3 regions of the Streptomyces sp. NPDC002463 genome follow, and region 2 is predicted to be linked to each of the others. Evidence: riboswitches for the same ligand, from Rfam matches in the RefSeq annotation. Region 2 holds a riboswitch; each other region holds the start of a gene.

Region 1 (4,542 bases), on a different contig from region 2:
GTCGTCGCCATCGTCAACGTGATGGTGCCCGTCCTCGCGGGCACGGCCGCCGCGATATTCCTGCTGGTCGGAGGCGTTCTGCACGCCCTCGCGCCGAGCGTGGTGTTCGGCGGGACCCTGCTGACGGCAGGCCTCGTCTTCGCCGCCCTGGCCGCGGCCGGCCTGCTGTCCGCGGGCGTCGGCCTCCTCGTGACCGCCCTGCGCAACGCACCCGCCGAGGCCCCGCCCCTCGACGACGAACTCACCCGCGCCCGCGAGGCCTGGCGCCACGCCCTCCTGGAGCGCGGCATCGTCCCCTTCCTCCGCGACGCCCTCGCCGCCGCGGCACCCCCGGACGCGCTCGACTAGCGCCGTACGTTCCGGGGGACACCGCGAGGTCGGAGGATCAGTCCGCCAGCGGCAGGTAGAGCCGGTTGCCCTGCGCGGCGAACTCGGCCGACTTGGCCAGCATCCCCGCCCGGGCCTCTTCCTCGCTGGTCTGCGGGTCGTCGCCGCCGAACTGCTCGGTGATGCTCCGGCTGATCTTCATCGAGCAGAACTTCGGACCGCACATCGAGCAGAAGTGCGCGGTCTTCGCGGGCTCCGCCGGCAGCGTCTCGTCGTGGAACTCACGGGCCGTGACCGGGTCCATGGCCAGGTTGAACTGGTCCTCCCAGCGGAACTCGAACCGCGCGTCCGAGAGCGCGTCGTCCCACTCCTGCGCGCCCGGGTGCCCCTTGGCGAGGTCCGCCGCGTGCGCCGCGATCTTGTACGTGATGACGCCCGTCTTCACGTCGTCCTTGTTCGGCAGGCCCAGGTGCTCCTTGGGCGTCACGTAGCAGAGCATCGCCGTGCCCCACCAGGCGATCATCGCCGCGCCGATGCCCGAGGTGATGTGGTCGTACGCGGGCGCGACGTCCGTGGTCAGCGGGCCGAGCGTGTAGAACGGCGCCTCCTCGCAGATCTCCTGCTGGAGGTCGATGTTCTCCTTGATCTTGTGCATCGGGACGTGTCCCGGGCCCTCGATCATCGTCTGCACGTCGTGCCGCTTGGCGATCGTGTTCAGCTCGCCGAGCGTGCGCAGCTCCGCGAACTGCGCCTCGTCGTTGGCGTCCGCGATCGAGCCGGGACGCAGACCGTCGCCGAGCGAGTACGTGACGTCGTACGCCGCGAGGATCTCGCAGAGCTCCTCGAAGTTCGTGTAGAGGAAGTTCTCCTGGTGGTGGGCGAGACACCAGGCGGCCATGATCGAGCCGCCGCGCGAGACGATGCCGGTCTTGCGGCGCGCGGTGAGCGGCACGTACGGCAGGAGCACGCCGGCGTGCACGGTCATGTAGTCGACGCCCTGCTCGGCCTGCTCGATGACCGTGTCCTTGTAGATCTCCCAGGTCAGCTCCTCGGCCTTGCCGTCGACCTTCTCCAGGGCCTGGTAGAGCGGCACGGTGCCGATCGGCACGGGGGAGTTGCGCAGCACCCACTCGCGGGTGGTGTGGATGTTGCGGCCGGTGGACAGGTCCATGACCGTGTCGGCGCCCCACTTGGTCGCCCAGGTCATCTTCTCCACCTCCTCCTCGATGGAGGAGGTCACGGCGGAGTTGCCGATGTTGGCGTTGACCTTCACCAGGAACCGCTTGCCGATGATCATCGGCTCGATCTCCGGGTGGTTCACGTTCGCCGGCAGCACGGCGCGGCCCGCGGCGATCTCCTCCCGCACGACCTCGGGGGAGACGTTCTCGCGGATCGCGACGTACTCCATCTCCGGGGTGATCTCGCCCCGGCGGGCGTACGCGAGCTGGGTCACGGCCTGGCCGGGGCGGCCGCGGCGCGGCAGCCGGGGACGGCCGGGGAAGACGGCGTCGAGGTTCTTCAGCCCACCGCCGCGCGGCGAGGTGTGCTTGATGCCGTCGTCCTCGGGGCGGACCGGGCGGCCCGCGTACTCCTCGGTGTCGCCGCGCGCGATGATCCAGTTCTCGCGCAGCGGCGGAAGGCCCCGCCGGACATCGGTGTCGATGGCGGGGTCGGTGTACGGGCCGGACGTGTCGTACAGCGTCACGTCCTTGCCGTTGGTGAGGTGCACCTGGCGGACGGGCACCCGGAGGTCGGGGCGAGAGCCCTGGACGTACCCCTTGTGCCAGCCCGGCGTGCGCTCGCCCTGGCCGTCGTTCTGGTCGGAGGCAGGCGTGCGTGCATCCTGAATGGTCATGAGACCGAATCTCCCTACGCCGGCATTACCCGGTAACAGGTTCGGCGGTCGGCGCAGCCTCCTCCCGTACGTGCGTACGGTGATCAGCGCCCTCTCAGCCCGGTGCTCCGAGCTCCCGCGTGTGCAAAGGTGCCACCACGCTAGCGTCATCCCGGCCATGCTGAACAGTGGGCCCCCGCCGTTCTTGCGATGATCGGCCGGTGACTTCCCCCCAGCAGACCCCCGAGCCACACCTTCACCCCCACGGTCCCGGACACGGGCACGGAGGCGGAGGTGTGGACACCCATGGCGGCGGAGGCGGGCACGGCCACAGCCACAGCCACGGACCCGCCGCACCCGTCTCGCGGCACCTGCGCAAGGTCATCGCCGCGATCCTGATCCCCTTCGCCACCGCGGTCGTCATCGGGCTCGCGGTGCTGTGGCCGGGCGGCACCCCGGCGCACGAGCGCACCGGCGTCGGCTTCGACCGGCAGACGCAGCAGGGCAGGGTCGTCTCCGTCGAGCACGTCGACTGCAAGTCGGTGAACGCCGCCCAGGTCCCGCCGACCGGCGACACCTCCACCCCGGAGGGGCGCGAGGCGGCCGACGGCCGGCAGGGGCAGTGCGAGAAGGCGACGGTCGAGGTCACCACCGGCCCGGACCAGGGGCGCAGGTTCGTCGAGATCGTGCAGCCGGACGCACCGCGTCAACTGGACGAGGGACAGGGCGTGGTGGTGGCGTACGCCCCCGACGCCCCGCACGACCTGCAGTACTCGGTGACCGACGTGAACCGCAAGCTGCCGCTGGCGCTGCTCGCCGGGATCTTCGCCGTCGCGGTCGTGGTCGTCGGCCGGATGCGGGGCGTCATGGCGCTCGTCGCGCTCGCCGTGAGCTTCCTCGTGCTGACGTACTTCATCCTGCCGGCGATCCTGGAGGGGTCGAACCCGCTGGTCGTGGCGGTGGTCGGGTCGAGCGCCATCATGCTGATCGCGCTCTACATGTGCCACGGACTCTCGGCCCGCACCTCGGTCGCCGTGCTCGGCACGCTGATCTCACTGCTGCTGATCGGTCTGCTGGGCTCGCTGTTCGTCGGCTGGACCTCGCTCAGCGGCAACACCGACGACTACACCGGTCTGATCCACGGCCTGTACCCGGAGATCGACATGTCCGGTCTGCTGCTCGCCGGGATCATCATCGGTTCGCTCGGCGTGCTCGACGACGTGACGGTCACCCAGACCTCGGCCGTCTGGGAGCTGCACCAGGCCGATCCGGGCATGGGGCCGCGCGGCCTGTACCGGGCCGGGATCCGGATCGGCCGCGACCACATCGCCTCGGTCGTCAACACACTGGTGCTCGCCTACGCGGGTGCCGCCCTGCCGCTGCTGCTGCTCTTCTCCATCGCCCAGAGCAGCATGGGGACGGTGGCCAACAGCGAGCTGGTCGCCGAGGAGATCGTCCGGACCCTGGTCGGGTCGATCGGTCTGGTGGCGTCCGTTCCGGTCACCACGGCGCTCGCGGCCCTGGTCGTCTCCGCCGACCGGTCGGCGTCCGGGGGCGGGAAGCCGACGGCGGTACGGGGAGGGCGCCGCCGTCGCGCCAAGTAGGACGTGGATACGGAGGGTTCGGGGCCGGCCCGGCTCGGGGGAGGGTCCGGCTCGGATACTTCGTACGACTCGTGCGGGTTCTGCTCGGCGGTTTCCGTTCAGGCGGTTCGGCCCAGGCGCGCTCTGTTCAGGCCGGGCCGGCTCAGGCGGGGCCGGCGTTCTCCTCGGCCAGAATCCGGCCGAGGGCGGCCTCCAGGTGGTCCTCGAAGTCACCGAGCGTCCGCTCCTGGCCGAGCGGAACCAGCTTGTCCGTGCGGTCGAGGAAGGCCACCAGCGGCGGCGCGCTGGCCCGGAACAGCGCGCGGTCACCGCCCACCTGGAGTCTGATGGAGACGTCCGAGAGCCTCTCGGGCTCCGTCGGGGCGATGTGCACGTCGCCGTCCCCGCTCGGCCGGTTGATCCCGTCGAGCAGCAGCTCCCTTCCGAACGCCCAGGTCACAGGCGCGTCCCCGGGAAGGTGGAAGGTCATCCGCACCGCGTAGGGATCCCGGGTCTCATATCGGAGTTCGACCGGGATCCTGAAGGAGAGCTCCTCGGAGACGAGGAAGCTCATCAGGACCTCGGCCTGAACCGACTCTCGCATCATGTACCCCGCAGTAGATGAAGCAGTTGTGTAAACACAGCTGCTGAAAGCTGTGACCGAAACGGCCAGGAATGATCCCCCGTGGCCCTCTTGACGCAATCGTGCTGTACGCGTTAGCAGATCACAAGGAGTGATTTTTCAGATACTGATAGAGAACGCGAGGGAACCGAAGAGCCTTCCGATCTCCGTACGTA
Region 2 (4,542 bases):
CACGGTCGCCCCGAACTCGCCGAGCGACACCGCGAAGGCGAACCCGGCCGCGATGAGCAGCGCCCGCCGCACCATCGGCAGGTCCACCTCCCGCCAGGCCCGCCACGGCGAGGCGCCGAGCACGGCCGCCGCCTCCCTCAGCCGCTCGTCCACCGCGCGCAGGACCGGCAGCATCGTCCGTACGACGAAGGGGACGCCGACCAGTGCCTGGGCGAGGGGTACGAGGATCCAGCTGGCCCGCAGGTCGAGCGGAGGCTCGTCGAGCGTGATGAGGAAGCCGAAGCCGACGGTGACGGCGGAGACCCCGAGCGGCAGCATGAGCAGCGCGTCGAAGCCCCGCACCAGCCGCCCGGCCCGCCGGGTGAGGGCCGCCGCCGCGAGTCCGCCGATCAGCACCGCGATGGCGGTGGCGGCCACCGCGTACCGCAGCGAGTTCCCGATCGCCTCCAGGGGCGGGACGAGGAAGGTCCCGGACTCGTCGAGCGAGCCGAGCGCCCGGTAGTAGCCGAGCCCGTACCCGCGCGGCCCGGCGAAGGAGCGCTCCACGAGCACACCGAGCGGCAGCAGGATCAGCAGCGCCACGGAGAACAGCACGCCCGCGAGCAGCGCCCACTGCCCGGCGCCGCGCGGCCGGCGAGCGGTCCGCTCCGGCGCCACGAGCCGCAGGGCGGTCTCCCGCCGCCGTACGGTCCAGGCGTGCACGCCCAGGATCGCGCCGACGGCCGCGAACTGGACGAGGGTCAGGACCGCCGCCGTCGACAGGTCGAGCAGCCGGGCGGTCTGCCGGTAGATCTCGGCCTCGAGGGTGGAGTACGCGTCCCCGCCGAGGATCTGCACGACGCCGAAGGAGGTGAAGGTGAAGAGGAAGACCATCAGGGCGGCGGCCGCCACCGACGGCGCGAGCGCGGGCAGCGTGACCGTCCGCCAGGCCCGCCAGCGGGAGGCGCCGAGGACCCGGGCGGCCTCCTCCTGGCGCGGGTCGAGCTGCGACCAGAGGCCGCCGACGGTCCGGACGACGACCGCGTAGTTGAAGAAGACGTGCGCGAGGAGGATCGCCCACACACTGGTGTCGAGCCGCAGCCCCCACAGCTCGTCGGTGAGCCCGTTCCGGCCGACGAGCGCCAGGAACGCGGTGCCGACGAGAACGGTCGGCAGCACGAACGGCACCGTGACGACGGCCCGCAGCGCGCCCTTGCCGGGGAAGTCGAAGCGGGCGAAGACGTACGCCCCGGGCAGCGCGACCAGCAGGGTGAGCCCGGTGGAGGCGAGCGCCTGCCACACGGTGAAGCCGAGCACGTCGAGGATGTCCGGCCGGCTCAGCGTCTCGCCGATCCGGCCGAACCGCCAGGCGCCGTCGGGCCGGAGCCCCCGGTCCACGATGGACACGACGGGCCAGGCGAAGAAGACCCCGAAGAACGCGACGGGCAGGGCCATCAGCCCGAGCCGCGTCGCGTCCCCCCTGAGGTCCCGTGTCACCTCACGTGTCACTTCAGGACGAGCGACGACCACTGCTGGATCCACGGGTCACGCTTCTCGGCGATCTTCTGGGGCGTCATGGTCTCCGGCTTGTCGATCACCACGCCGTGCTTGGTGAACAACTCCGGCAGGGCCGCGTCCTTCGCCACCGGGTTGACGAACATCTGGAGCGGCATGTCCTCCTGGAACTTCTTGGAGATCAGGAAGTCGATCAGCGCCTTGCCGCCCTCGGGGTTCTTCGCACCGTTCAGCAGGCCCGCGAACTCGACCTGCCGGAAGCAGGTGCCGGTGGAGACGCCGGTGGGCGCCACCTTCGGCTGCGGCTCGCCGTACAGCACCTCGACCGGCGGGCTGGATGCGTACGACACGACCAGCGGCCGGTCGCCCTTGGCCTGCTTGCCGCCGGCCGAGCCGGAGAACTCCTGGTTGTAGGCGAGCTCCCAGCTGTCGACGGTCTTCACACCGTTGGCCTTGAGCTTCTTCCAGTAGTCCTGCCAGCCCTCGTCGCCGTACTTCGCGGCCGTGCCGAGCAGGAAGCCGAGGCCCGGGGAGGACAGCTCGGGGTTCTCCACGACGAGCAGGTTCTTGTACGCCGGCTTCGCGAGGTCGTCGAAGGTGACCGGCGGCGCCAGCTTCTTGTCCGCGAAGTACTTCTTGTCGTAGTTGACGCAGATGTCGCCGGAGTCGATCGGGGTGACCCGGTGCTCCTTGTCGAGCTGGTACGTCGCCGGGACCCGGTCCAGGCCCTTCGCCTCGTACGGCACGAAGATCCCGTTGTCGAGGGCGCGGGACAGCAGCGTGTTGTCGACGCCGAAGAAGACGTCACCCTGCGGGGAGCCCTTGGTCAGGATCTCCTTGTTGACGGCCTCGCCGGCGTCGCCGCTCTTCAGCACCTTGACCGTGAACCCGGTCTGCTTGGTGAAGTCCGCGAGGACTTCCTTGGAGGCGTTGAACGAGTCGTGGCTCACCAGCGTCACCGTCTTCGGTGCGGGCTGGTCGGTCTTGCCGGCCGCGCCCCGGACGTCGTCGGTGCCGCACGCGGCGAGGCTCGTGACGCCGAGCGCCGCGACGAGCGCGACGGCGGCGGCCTTCTTGATGCTCACTGGATTCCTCCTGGGTGTGACCAGGAAGAGACGCGGCCCTGCCCACGACCGGCGGACCGGGCGCGGGCAGGGCGCAACAGCTTGAGTTACGACCGAACTTCCTACCCAGAATGACCTGGGCGAGGTTCAGAGGGTCTGCGGTCTACGGTTACCGCACTCTCAGCGCTGTGGCGCTCCCCTGTCGGAATATGGAGATGTGTTCGAGCTCAGACTACAAGGTCAGCGCTCGGCGGCCGCGAGCTGTCCACAGGCACCGTCGATCTCCTGACCGCGGGTGTCCCGCACGGTCACCGGCACGCCGTGCCGGGCGATCGCCTCGACGAAGGCCTTCTCGTCCTCGGGGCGGGACGCCGTCCACTTGGACCCGGGCGTCGGGTTCAGCGGGATGAGGTTGACGTGCACCCGCTTGCCCTTGAGGAGGCGGCCGAGGAGGTCGCCGCGCCAGGCCTGGTCGTTGATGTCCCGGATGAGGGCGTACTCGATGGAGATCCGGCGCCCGGACTTCTCCGCGTACTCCCAGGCCGCGTCGAGGACCTCGCGGACCTTCCAGCGCGTGTTGACGGGCACGAGGGTGTCGCGGAGCTCGTCGTCGGGCGCGTGCAGCGAGACGGCGAGACGGCACTTGAAGCCCTCGTCGGCGAAGCGCAGCATCGCGGGCACGAGGCCGACGGTGGAGACGGTGATGCCGCGCTGCGACAGCCCGAGGCCGTCCGGCTCGGGGTCGGTGAGCCGCCGGATGGCTCCGACGACCCGCTTGTAGTTGGCGAGCGGCTCGCCCATGCCCATGAAGACGATGTTGGAGAGCCGCGCCGGCCCCCCGGGCACCTCCCCGTCCCGCAGCGACCGCATCCCGTCCACGATCTGGTGCACGATCTCGGCGGTCGACAGGTTCCGGTCGAGGCCCGCCTGCCCGGTCGCGCAGAACGGGCAGTTCATCCCGCAGCCGGCCTGCGAGGAGATGCACATGGTCACCCGGTCCGGGTAGCGCATGAGCACCGACTCCACGAGCGTGCCGTCGTGCAGCTTCCACAGGGTCTTACGGGTGGTGTCGTCGTCGCACGAGATGTGCCGCACCACGGACATCAGGTCGGGCAGCAGCTCCCCGGCCAGCTTCTCCCGCGAGGCGGCCGGGATGTCGGTCCACTCGGCGGGGTCGTGCGCGTACCGCGCGAAGTAGTGCGTGGACAGCTGCTTGGCGCGGAAGGGCTTCTCGCCGATCGCGGCGACGGCCTCCTTCCGCTCGGCGGGCGAGAGGTCGGCGAGGTGCCGCGGCGGCTTCTTGGCTCCGCGGGGGGCGACGAAAGTGAGTTCTCCGGGCACTGGACGGGCCACGATCGGGTGTCTCCTCAGACGGCACGAGGTCTGGTATCCCCGCGGCGACGGGGAGCGTGGCATCACGATGCCGGAGCCAGGAGACCTCACTGGACCGTCCTCGCAGTGGCGAGGACGACGGAAGGGCCCGCGACGCACGCGCCACGAGCCCTTCCAGAGTACCCGCTGTCCGTCAAGCCGTTCCGACGAACAAAGCCAGCAGCAGCCACACCACCGGCGCCGTCGGCAGCAGGGAGTCCAGCCGGTCCATGATGTATCGACGTGCGGCTCCGCCGCATGGCGCCGTGGCCGGTGTCAGCCGGTACCGACGAACAGCGCCAGCAGCAGCCACACCACCGGCGCCGTCGGCAGCAGGGAGTCCAGCCGGTCCATGATGCCGCCGTGGCCCGGCAGCAGCGTGCCCATGTCCTTGATGCCGAGGTCGCGCTTGATCATGGACTCGCCGAGGTCGCCGAGCGTCGCGCTCGCCGCCACCGCGAGGCCGAGGATCAGGCCCTGCCACCAGGCACCGTCGTCGATCATGAACTGCATGCACAGCGCACCCGCCGCCATCGCGAACGTCACCGCGCCGACCAGGCCCTCACGGGTCTTGCCGGGACTGATCCGCGGGGCCAGCTTGTGCTTGCCGAAG
Region 3 (4,542 bases), on a different contig from region 2:
CCCTGGCCGAGGTGGAGGACGTCGGAGCCGATGGCGTGGGCGACGTCGGCCCGGTCGTTCACCGCGAGGAGCCTGCCGTGCCGGCGGGCGGCCTCGGCGAAGACGGCGAGGTGCTCCAGCTCCTCACCGGCCTCCATGCCCTTGTCGCGGAGCTGCACGATGTCCACGCCGGAGGAGAGCACGGCGTCGAGGAAGTCCGGCAGGTCGCCCTGGCGCTTCCGGGCGTCGGTGCACAGGTAGAGCCGGGCGTCGGCGAGCAGCTCACGAGGCGTGGACATGGGTGGGTTCCCCCCGTTCGTGCGCCGGCGCCGCGGCGCCCGGCCCATGGAGGGCGGGGCGCCGCGACACCCGCGGGTGGTGTCTTCGGTGCGTTCGTACGTCGTCGGCGCGGGCGCCTCAGATGGCGAGCGCCTGGGCGCGGCGCTTCACCTCCGTGCCGCGGTTCTCGTTGAGCGCCTGCGCGGGCGTGCCCGGCAGGCTCTCGTCAGGAGTGAAGAGCCACTCCAGCATCTCCTCGTTGGTGAAGCCGTCGTCCCGCAGCACGGTCAGGAGCCCGACGAGACCCTTGACGATCTTGTCGCCCTGGATGAAGGCGGCGGGGATCTGCAGGGCGTTGTTCTCGCCGCGGCGCACGGCGATGAGCTGGCCTTCCTTGATCAGCTGTCGCACGCGCACCACGTCGATATCGAGCATCTCCGCGATGTCGGGCACGTAGAGCCAGGCGGGGACGAGAGCATCGATCTTTACGTCAATCTCGGTCACAGGACAAGCCTGCCATCCCGGACTGACAGTCGGTAGTCGGGCCCTACCGGACTGCGGCCTTCAGGGGGACGGACGGGTCCGCGGCGCGCTCCGGGTCGACGGGGACGGCGGCCTCGATGAGCTTGCGGCCCTGGGCCAGGTCGCGGGGACGGCCGACCGCGAGGAGGGCGACGGGCACCCCGGCGCGCAGCCAGAGCACGGACCAGGCCTCGTCGGCCGGGTCGCCGCGCCACAGCAGCTCGTCGGCGTCCGCGTGGTGCCCCGCGTACTGGACGAAGCGGCCGAACTGCTCGGACCAGAAGTACGGCACGGGGTCGTACGGCGCGTCGGCGGCGCCGGTGATCGCCGCAGCGACCGCGCGGGGGCCCTGGAGGGCGTTGTCCCAGTGGTGGACGAGGAGGCGCTCGCCGTAGCGGGCGGAGGGGAAGGAGGCGCAGTCGCCGACCGCGTAGACGTCGGGCAGGGAGGTGCGCAGCCGGTCGTCGGCGGTGACGGCGCCGTCCGCGTCGAGGGCGATGCCGGAGCCGGCGAGCCAGCTCGTGGCGGGGCGGGCGCCGATGCCGACGACGACGGCGTCGGCGGGCAGTGCGCGGCCGTCGGCGAGGACGACGCGGCCGGGTTCGACGGTGTCCACGCGCGCGTGGGTGAGGAGTTCGGCGCCGTTCGCCCCGTACCAGGCGGCCATGGGCGCGGTGACCTCGGCGGGCAGGGCTCCGGCGAGGGGGCGGTCGGCGGCCTCGACGACGGTGACGGCACAGCCGGCCTCGCGCGCGGCGGTGGCGAACTCGGCGCCGATCCAGCCGGCACCCACGACCACGACGGAGTGACGGCGCTCCAGGACGGGCCCGAGGCGCACGGCGTCGTCGAGGGTGCGCAGCAGATGGACCCCGGGGACGCCCTCGGTGCCGGGCAGGACGACGGGCTGGGCCCCGGTGGCGACGACGAGCGTGTCGTACGCGACGGGTCCGGCCTCGGTGTCGATCTCGTGGTCGGCGGCGCGCAGCCCGGTGACGTCCAGGCCGAGGCGGAGCTCGATGGCGAGGTCCTCGAAGTCGATCTCGAAGGCGGAGTCCTCTGCCTTGCCGAGGAGGATCGCCTTGGAGAGCGGGGGCCGGTCGTAGGGCTGGTGGGGCTCGGCCCCGATGAGGGTCACGGGGCCGGTGAAGCCCTGCTCGCGCAGGGCGACGGCGGTCTGGACGCCCGCCATTCCGGCGCCGACGATCACGACGTGCTGCTGGGCCTGCTTCTGCTCGCTCACCCGACCACCTTACGCATCTGACGTACCGTCAGGAAGGGAGGGGTCTGTGGCGGTCCGATCGCGCGGGCTAGTCTGACGGGCGTAAAGCACTCGCGGGAGCCCGGACGCACCGGGCTGAGAGGGAGGCTGGCCGGCCTCCGACCGTACGAACCTGATCCGGGTCATGCCGGCGAAGGGAGGGGCTGGACGCCCATGCGTTCTTCCGATGTCCATGTGTCCGACGGCCGTGTTTCCGACGGCCGTGTGTCCGACATCCTCGTCGTCGGGGGCGGCATCATCGGCCTGGTCACGGCCTGGCGGGCCGCGCAGCGCGGACTGCGCACCGCCGTCGTCGACCCGGACCCGGGCGGCGGCGCCGCGCGGGTCGCGGCCGGCATGCTCGCCGCCGTCACCGAACTCCACTACGGCGAGGAGACCCTGCTCGGGCTCAACCTCGCCTCCGCCGAGCGCTATCCCGCGTTCGTCGCCGAACTCGAGGAAGCCACCGGCCACGACGTCGGCTACCGCGCCTGCGGCACCCTCGCCGTCGCCCTCGACGCCGACGACCGGGCCCATCTGCGCGAACTGCACGCCCTGCAGACCCGCTGCGGGCTCGTCTCCGAATGGCTCAGCGGCCGCGAGTGCCGCCGCCTCGAACCGATGCTCGCGCCCGGCGTCCGGGGCGGGCTGCGCGTCGACGGCGACCACCAGGTCGACCCGCGCCGGCTCGCCGCCGCGCTGATGGCGGCCTGCGAGCGGGTCGGAGTGGTCTTCCACCGGACCCTCGCCGAGCGGCTCACGGTCGTACGGGACCGGGCGAGCGGCGTCGTGCTCGCCGGCGGCGGGGAACTGACGGCCGACCAGGTCGTCCTCGCCGCGGGCAGCCTCAGCGGGCGGCTCGCGGGCGTGCCCGCGGAGGTGCTGCCGCCGGTCCGCCCCGTCAAGGGCCAGGTCCTCCGGCTGCGGGTGCCCCCCGCGTACGCCCCGTTCCTCTCCCGCACCGTCCGGGCCGTCGTCCGCGGCAGCCACGTCTACCTGGTGCCCCGCGAGAACGGCGAGCTCGTCGTCGGCGCCACCAGCGAGGAACTCGGCTGGGACACCACGGTGACGGCGGGCGGGGTGTACGAGCTGCTGCGCGACGCCCACGAACTCGTCCCCGGCCTCACCGAACTGCCGCTCACCGAGACGTGCGCGGGCCTGCGCCCCGGCTCCCCGGACAACGCCCCCCTCCTCGGGCCGAGCGCCCTGCCCGGCCTGCACCTGGCCACCGGCCACTACCGCAACGGGGTGCTGCTCACGCCCGTCACCGGCGACGTCATGGCCGAGGCGCTCACCACGGGCACCCTCCCCGACGAGGCGCGCCCCTTCACCCCCCGCCGTTTCTCCCCCGTACGTCAGGAGCAGCCCGCATGAACGTGTCCGTGAACGGCGAGGCCCGGGTCCTGACGGGCCCCCTCTCCCTGGACGCCCTCGTGGCCACCCTCACCACGGCCCGCGCCGGGGTCGCCGCCGCGCTCAACGAGACGGTCGTGCCGCGCGGCGAGTGGGCCACGACGCTGCTCGGCGAGGGCGACCGGGTGGAAGTCCTCACGGCCGTGCAGGGAGGCTGACCGCGATGTCCGACGACGTCCTCACCCTCGGCGGTACGGAGTTCACCTCCCGCCTCATCATGGGCACCGGCGGCGCCCCCAGCCTCGACGTCCTGGAACGCTCCCTCGTCGCCAGCGGCACGGAACTGACGACGGTCGCCATGCGGCGCCTGGACCCGACGGTCCAGGGCTCGGTCCTCTCCGTCCTGACCCGGCTCGGCATCCAGGTCCTCCCGAACACGGCGGGCTGCTACACGGCCGGCGAGGCCGTCCTGACCGCCCGCCTGGCCCGCGAGGCGCTGGGCACGGACTGGATCAAGCTGGAGGTGGTGGCGGACGAACGCACCCTCCTCCCGGACGGCGAGGAGCTCCTCGCCGCGGCCGAGACCCTGGTCGACGACGGCTTCACCGTCCTCCCCTACACCAACGACGACCCGGTCCTCGCCCGCAAGCTGGAGGACGTCGGCTGCGCCGCGATCATGCCGCTCGGCTCCCCCATCGGCTCCGGGCTCGGCATCCGCAACCCGCACAACTTCCAGCTGATCGTGGAGCGGGCCGAGGTCCCGGTCATCCTCGACGCCGGCGCGGGAACGGCGTCGGACGCGGCGCTCGCGATGGAGCTGGGGTGCGCGGCGGTGATGCTGGCGTCGGCGGTGACGCGCGCGCAGGAGCCGGTCCTGATGGCGTCGGCGATGCGCCACGCGGTCACGGCGGGCCGCCTGGCCCACCGCGCGGGCCGAATCCCCCGCCGCCACTTCGCCTCGGCGTCCTCTCCCGCGGAGGGGCGCGCGGCCCTGGACCCGGAACGCCCGGCGTTCTGACCCCGCCGCACGGCCGTGCCGCGCGTCACAGGTGCGCTGCAGTCGGGGGACGGAGGCACAGGTCCCCCGTCCCCGGCTCGTAGACTCGGGCCGTGGACACGACCCTTCAGGACCCCCTCGTCGGGCGGCTGCT

The links. A riboswitch is a leader RNA that binds a small molecule or an ion and turns the genes downstream of it on or off. The one in region 2 is predicted to bind thiamine pyrophosphate.
Region 1: linked by a shared signal. The riboswitch ahead of thiC (phosphomethylpyrimidine synthase ThiC) and the one ahead of ACFYX3_RS17895 (thiamine ABC transporter substrate binding subunit) in region 2 are both predicted to bind thiamine pyrophosphate.
Region 3: linked by a shared signal. The riboswitch ahead of thiO (glycine oxidase ThiO) and the one ahead of ACFYX3_RS17895 (thiamine ABC transporter substrate binding subunit) in region 2 are both predicted to bind thiamine pyrophosphate.

The regions. Positions count from the first base shown of each region.
Region 1 covers NZ_JBIARL010000007.1:155,970-160,511, reverse strand. The annotation lists gene ACFYX3_RS16485 (hypothetical protein) at 1-348, shown strand, start outside; gene thiC (phosphomethylpyrimidine synthase ThiC) at 386-2,182, opposite strand; TPP riboswitch at 2,177-2,311, opposite strand; gene ACFYX3_RS16475 (YibE/F family protein) at 2,383-3,765, shown strand; gene ACFYX3_RS16470 (SsgA family sporulation/cell division regulator) at 3,908-4,348, opposite strand; gene ACFYX3_RS16465 (IclR family transcriptional regulator) at 4,487-4,542, opposite strand, start outside.
Region 2 covers NZ_JBIARL010000008.1:97,910-102,451, forward strand. The annotation lists gene ACFYX3_RS17890 (ABC transporter permease) at 1-1,434, opposite strand, end outside; gene ACFYX3_RS17895 (thiamine ABC transporter substrate binding subunit) at 1,485-2,579, opposite strand; TPP riboswitch at 2,660-2,769, opposite strand; gene rlmN (23S rRNA (adenine(2503)-C(2))-methyltransferase RlmN) at 2,799-3,911, opposite strand; gene ACFYX3_RS17905 (phosphatidate cytidylyltransferase) at 4,206-4,542, opposite strand, start outside.
Region 3 covers NZ_JBIARL010000002.1:270,625-275,166, reverse strand. The annotation lists gene thiE (thiamine phosphate synthase) at 1-278, opposite strand, end outside; gene ACFYX3_RS06395 (Rv2175c family DNA-binding protein) at 397-762, opposite strand; gene ACFYX3_RS06390 (NAD(P)/FAD-dependent oxidoreductase) at 806-1,969, opposite strand; TPP riboswitch at 2,103-2,215, shown strand; gene thiO (glycine oxidase ThiO) at 2,213-3,412, shown strand; gene thiS (sulfur carrier protein ThiS) at 3,409-3,609, shown strand; gene ACFYX3_RS06375 (thiazole synthase) at 3,615-4,409, shown strand; gene pknB (Stk1 family PASTA domain-containing Ser/Thr kinase) at 4,502-4,542, shown strand, end outside.